3 regions of the Sporolactobacillus pectinivorans genome follow, and region 1 is predicted to be linked to each of the others. Evidence: riboswitches for the same ligand, from Rfam matches in the RefSeq annotation. Region 1 holds a riboswitch; each other region holds the start of a gene.
What was found. A riboswitch is a leader RNA that binds a small molecule or an ion and turns the genes downstream of it on or off. The one in region 1 is predicted to bind S-adenosylmethionine.
Positions count from the first base shown of each region.

Region 2: another riboswitch for S-adenosylmethionine. It lies ahead of COP04_RS07150 (LysR family transcriptional regulator); the one in region 1 lies ahead of COP04_RS06125 (hypothetical protein).
Region 3: another riboswitch for S-adenosylmethionine. It lies ahead of COP04_RS07125 (PLP-dependent transferase); the one in region 1 lies ahead of COP04_RS06125 (hypothetical protein).

Region 1 is NZ_NXGA01000001.1:1,280,972-1,283,173, forward strand. It holds gene csrA (carbon storage regulator CsrA) at 1-219, shown strand, start outside; SAM riboswitch class I at 421-525, shown strand; gene COP04_RS06120 (helix-turn-helix domain-containing protein) at 682-969, shown strand; SAM riboswitch class I at 1,031-1,135, shown strand; SAM riboswitch class I at 1,224-1,314, shown strand; gene COP04_RS06125 (hypothetical protein) at 1,327-1,662, shown strand; gene COP04_RS06130 (hypothetical protein) at 1,884-2,132, shown strand.
Region 2 is NZ_NXGA01000001.1:1,481,271-1,483,472, reverse strand. It holds gene COP04_RS07160 (hypothetical protein) at 1-19, opposite strand, end outside; gene COP04_RS07155 (hypothetical protein) at 12-326, opposite strand; gene COP04_RS07150 (LysR family transcriptional regulator) at 499-948, opposite strand; SAM riboswitch class I at 1,064-1,170, opposite strand; gene COP04_RS07145 (MDR family MFS transporter) at 1,510-2,202, opposite strand, start outside.
Region 3 is NZ_NXGA01000001.1:1,476,086-1,478,287, reverse strand. It holds gene COP04_RS07130 (amidohydrolase) at 1-397, opposite strand, end outside; SAM riboswitch class I at 565-670, opposite strand; SAM riboswitch class I at 1,162-1,274, shown strand; gene COP04_RS07125 (PLP-dependent transferase) at 1,412-2,202, shown strand, end outside.

The sequences.
Region 1 (2,202 bases):
GAATCGATCCATATTGGCGATCAGATTGAAGTCAGAATTGTCGCGATTGATGGAGATCAAATAAAACTGGGCATAAACGCTCCACGGGAAATCGATGTTCATCGGAGTGAAATTTATGAGTCGATTCAGAAAGCAAATAATCAAGCTGCATCTGAAAAATTGCCGGAAAATATTTTACGGGCGATAAAAGCAATGAAAAAGGGAAGACAGGATGAGTGAAGCTCAATTTGATATATAATTTTTTAGCCTGCATGAGTCATATCTGTGCAGGCTTTTTATACATTTAAATTGAGCGATTAATGATTTTGAAATTCAACAAATCGGCAACATTTTATTATAATTACATAAAACATATAAAATTAGTTGGAATAATGATTGACTTTTCATTCCAATTTTCATAAACTCAATATAACAGAGGTATTCTTATCAAGAGTGGTGGAGGGACCGGCCCTGTGAAGCCCGACAACCAGTCCCTGCAAAGGGGTATGGTGTCAATTCCGGCAGATGCAATCTGGAAGATAAGAATGGGAAATGAGTCAGGAAGTTCTCTCTTTAGTAAGGGGGCGGTAGCTTGACTTCTATTTTTTCAAACAGATAGCATCCTTTTTCCAAATCACCCGGTTTATTTAATTAACACTCGGCCCCATGTGTGTTGATCAGATATTTCGGATGCGATCAGGAATGAAGGAAAGTGATCACATGACGATCGATCAACTGGATGCTTTTCTGGCTGTGGTTAAGTATCAAAGCTATCGCGTGGCTTCGGAGAAGCTTTTTCTGTCGCAGCCATCGATTTCATCACGGATTCAGGCCCTTGAAAGGGAACTGGGTGCCGATCTCTTCATCCGGAGCGGCAGGGGGGTCGCTCTTTCCGAACAGGGCAGGATTCTTGTCCCCTACGCGAAACGAATGATTGGCGTATACAAGAAAGCGTGTATTGATCTGCATTCGGAATCCGGTTCCAGCTAATGAAATTCTCTAGCTGTTGACAAAAATCATATTGCACGGTAAAATTAATTCAATTAAATAAAACTTATCTAGAGTGGCGGAGGGACTGGCCCGATGAAACCCGACAACCAACACATAAAAATGTGCATGGTGTCAATTCCAGCAGAGTAAATCTGAGAGATAAGGAAAATAAGTCGAACGGCTACAGCGATTATTTTTCTCGATCTTTAGAAAAATGGTCGCTTTTCATATTTTTATTGAAAGCTGGCTGACAATTCTTATCAAGAGAGTCGGAGGGACCGGCCCGACGAAGACTCAGCAACGGGCTCTACAAGTACCGTGCTAATTCCGGAATGAAGATAAGAAGGAGTTTTTAGTATGTTGAATCAGGCGAAATACGCACAAATTGATAATTATCTGGATCTTTATCGTTTCGCAGGAGAATTGAATGACACTGAATGGCAAAATGAAATACTGGGGCTTCTAGCTGAGTTGCACCAGGATCATTCAGATTCCGAAAATCAGAAAAACCTCCAGCAGCAATTCATGGAGGTCAACCGCCAGATCTTGACACTCTATCAACGGTTGCGTTGTCATACATTGGAAGCGACGGATAAAGTGACAAACAGGCTTTATGCCCTAAAGCAGAGAAGGCTGGAGCTTGGGCGGGAGATTGATGCGCTGAAAAGTGGACATCAACAGTTTTGCCGCTGATCGCTTTTAATAGATCTTTTTTATGAGTTAAATACGAAAAATGGCGTGAGATCAACTGCCCACGTCTTTTTGGCGTCCATCCAATTTTCAAAACGGCAAATAAGCTTTGTCGGCGCTCAAAATCCATGGTAAATTAAGGGTGTGGAAGAGCTGGCATGCAGCGTATCAACAGTCATGCAGGAGCATTTTCCATAAAAACAAAATTCGGAGGGATTTTTATTATGGAAAAGATGGACATGATGAACAAGTCAATGATGATGCCGATGAACATGATGATGATGATGGAAATGGACAAGATGATGTGCGAGATGAAGTGCATGCATATGATGATGGAACGAATGTCCGGCATGGATATGAGTATGATGAAAGACATGGACAAGATGATGAACAAGGATGAAATGATGAGCTGTATGCACAAATGCGATGAGATGATGTCATCAATGATGGACATGATGGGGAAAATGAACTGATATATCAAGGATCTTGGTTCATTTGAAGCCTGGAGTCGTAAAAAAAGTCTCCAAAAATGTTCATTGATGC
Region 2 (2,202 bases), 200 kb from region 1:
TGATGAATTTTTTACCCATTCCTTTTTCTTCTCCTTTTTCTTCCCTTACTGATTTTTATGACAAAACTAATCCACATCCAGACTCCTGAAATACTTAGCACAATCATGCAAATAGCGCCTATATCAGTCAGCCAGACAATAGAGGTATTTCCTACATACCCTGAATGCAGCGCAAAGATCAGTGTTTGTATCTTCATTGATGCAGCTGAGGAGTAACCGATAAGTGAGCGGTGGTTAAGTAGGATTCCGGTGATAGACATCAGCAGAACAATTAATGAACCCACCATACCAGCCGTATAATGAATGAATCGTAAAATTTTTAACAATGGAAACACCCGCGATTGACTGTTAGTTTTTCAGCAAAACTGCTGATCGAATATACCTTATGTAAAATCTCTACCACTCTCCTTTAATCCTTATAGTTATGAAAGAAGAGCAAAAAAAGAAAAAACACTTGCAATACGGCTTACTAATTTGTTCCATCGCGCACAGCATTTGTCAGCTTCCCAATTTCAGCAATGCCCTTCTAAAAGTATCAACCATCAGCCTGGCATAGGGTGCAAAAACAGCCCCACGTACTGACAAATGCAAGCCCAACCTTTCTTTAACAAAGAGATCCGCATTCAATTCTCTTTCAAGCGTTTTAATACGTGAAGAAATCGTGGACTGTGAGAGCATTAACTCCTTTGCCGCCAGTTGATAACTCTGAGATTCAGCAACAGCCAGGAAAGCGTTCAACTGGTCGATCGTCATCGCAGGATTGGGGTTTATTTCAGTATTAATCGGTGTGCCCTCGCCTCCCTTCATTTTCTGGGCAACTTCTGAAAATTTACCAGTATATTTTTTATCAATTCTCGCGTCAATCATTTTCAAGGTGTGTTCATCATGCAAAATGTCCGACACGTTCCCTTGAAAAAGTTTCCTGAATGAGGGCTGCTTTTTTAGCACTTTCAAACGCACTCCTTTAGATTAAGTTAATGTCAAATTGATCCCATTAAGAAAAATCGACAAATTGAACAACCTAAGAAAAAACAAGCCAAGAGACAAGAAGGCTTGTTTTTTCTTCTTATCTTCTGAACACAATTATTGTGTTCATGGAATTGACACCATACACACTGTGCTGGTTGTCGGGCTTCATCGGGCCAGTCCCTCTGCCACTTTGGATAAGAATATATTAAAATTTGGGGTTAACTACAGAATATATAACTTGAATATAAAAATCAAGATTAATTCATACTATTTTTATATGTTTATTGTGTATTTTGCTTTTCCACAGTAGATCGATTCAAAGTAGTATGCATATAGATAGACAAAATAATTTTCCATAGCGTTGCTTTTATGGGATTTATAAAGATTGAGTCAATGGCTGTATGTCAGTTATTCACGAAACGAGCTGCAAGATATCGCCCATTTTTTATATTTTTACACGTTCTTATTTTTCCATTTATACTTGGTTCAATTTTTATTCCGAGAAAGTTGAAATTTTGCTAATGAAGAATATCTTCTATATCAATACGAGCCAATATGTTTTAACATATAGTGAAAAATGAAAGTCGATATACCTATTAGAATAATCGTCATTAAATAAAGATAAACATAAGATAATTGTTCAACAACAACTCCGCCAAGTATTGGTCCAAGTGCTCTTCCCAAAGTGGATGACATATTTACAAAACTTTGATAAGATCCTTTCTGCTGAGTGGGGGCAATCGTACTGATCATGGCCGGTATCGCCGGAAACGCAAACATTTCACCAAAAGTCAGTAAAACGATTGCCACTATGAATCCCGCATACTGCCGACTGAACATGAGAACGACGAAAGATAAAATAAACGAAACAATGCCTATATCAATTTGTGCTTTGTAAGTATGAGCCGCTTTCTTAATAATTTGTGAAATAAATGGCTGACCTAAAATAATAAGCACTGCATTGATTGTCCATAAAAAACTATACTGCTTTATTGAAATATCTAATTCTGGTAAACGAACCGAAATATTGCTTTGCCATTGCACATAACCGGTCCATATGATGAAATAAAGAAAGCAAATGATAAAGACGTTGATGAACTGTTTATGACTTCTACGATCCATCTTTGCCCTCTTTGTTTTTTCAGGATGACTTTGTAGATGAACAGCCTCTATATTTTTGTAAAAAAATAAAACAATCGTTAAAAAGGCTACATATAACAGCAGGTTTGCTGT
Region 3 (2,202 bases), 200 kb from region 1:
GGAAAATCAGGCGGATACTGCCTCTCAGCTGTTGTTCTTCCTGCTTTAACAAGTAAGCAGCACCAAGTAGTGATGCGGTATGAATGTCATGTCCGCAGGCATGCATCACGCCTTTGTTTCGTGACTCGTAAGGTAATCCGGTTTGCTCAGTAATCGGAAGAGCATCAATATCGGCACGCAATGCAATAGTTGGTCCCTTGGCGTTATTGCCGATTTCCGCAATCACACCTGTTTTTAATGTCGTCGGCAATATCTTTATTCCCCATGATTGCAGAATTTCTTTAATATACCTTGTTGTCGCATATTCATGATCCGCCAGTTCCGGATATTCATGAAGATGATGACGAAAGTGTATCATCTTTTCTTGCAATGCTGCATGGGTTAATTTTGTCTGCATCTGATTCTCCACCCCTATCTAAACCTCTCGTGGCTATACCTGATAAGAACAGTCTAACCGGCAATTGCTTGAAATTTTTAAAAAATGAAGTTGTTGGAAATAAGCGAAATCTCCTGAGATCAACACAAAAAACAAGCCCGAAAAATAAGAACGCTTATTCCTGCTTCTTCTCATCTTTTGAACACATCCCGTGTTCCGGAAATTGACACCATACAACTAAATACTAGTTATCAGATTTCATTGGGCCAACCTCTCCGCCGCTCTGTACAAGAATTTTAAAAATTAAGTTGTTGTCACTAATCATAGATACCGGATCTCAGAGTGTCAATATTAAATTCACATTGCTCTCATGTGTTTAATATTAATTAAATTTACAGACGCCATATTGGCAAGTCGAAAAACATGGGCCATCTTACGGAGTTTATCATTTTGATGGGTTACACTTAATTAATTTTAATACACATAGTAATTATCGAATTTATACTTGTTAATATATTTTTGGGAGCGCCTCTCCTCAGAATTTTACGGTGATCAATCATCTGAGCAACGTACTGATTTCCAATGGTTGCCTATCCTCATTCGATGATCATGCCTTTATTTACTGTGAAGGTCTGTATTAACTTCGAGAGCATATTTTAGAAAAAAAAGCCGTAAATTTCATTGATTTCCCAATTCAAGAATAGTTCAAAAAGAAACATAGGCTTGAAAAAGCAATTAAACTGTTATACACTTTTCATTAATTGAACAATACTTAATGATTTACTTTCTTATCAAGAGAAGTCGAGGGACTGGCCCGATGACGCTTCAGCAACCGCCGCCAAAAGAGGGGTAAGGTGCTAATTCCAGCAGGTACAGGAGTGTGCCTGAGGGATAAGAAGAAACTTGCTGACAAAGCCTTCTTCTTTCCGAAGAAGGCTTTTTATTTTTGAGAAAAATAGTGGGTAAATCCGGCTGTCTTTCTCGAAGCTTTCCTGCATCATTACCAAACAATGAAATGAGAGGGGTAATCAAAATATGTCTGAGTACAGAGTAGAAACCAAACTGACACAAATAGGGAATGGTTTTGACGAACTGGGCGCTGTGAGCGTTCCAATCTATTTATCCACGGCCTACCGGCACAGCGGGATTGGTATATCAAAAGGTTACGACTACACTCGGACCGGAAATCCGACACGGTCCATTCTCGAAAAAGCGATTGCCGACATCGAAGGCGGAGAAGAGGGTTTTGCCTGTAGTTCTGGAATGAGCGCCATACAGCTTGTTTTCTCACTGTTCAGCAGCGGAGACCACATCATCGCTTCACGCGACCTTTACGGCGGAACATACCGGTTATTTGAGATTCTCGCCAATCAATACCACATTTTGTTCTCGTACTGGGATGGTGAAAGTTATGAGGAACTGTCTTCGCTGATTAAGGCAGAAACAAAAGCTATTTTTATTGAAACACCGACTAATCCGCTGATGCATGAGGTTGACCTGTCCCGGATTTCATATATCGCAAAAAAAAGTCAGGCGTTACTGATTGTTGATAATACTTTTTACACGCCGATTCTTCAGAAGCCAATCTCAGAAGGAGCCGACATCGTTGTGCATAGTGGCACCAAGTATCTGGCAGGGCACAACGATGTGCTCGCAGGACTGGTTGTTTCCAACTCCTTAAAGATTACTGAGAAACTGAGGATCAGCCACAATTCCTATGGACCTGTGCTTGATCCGTTCAGCTCATGGCTGTTGATTAGGGGTTTGAAAACGCTGGCTCTGCGCATGAAGCAGCATGAAGCCAATGCCAAACAGATTGTCAGCTA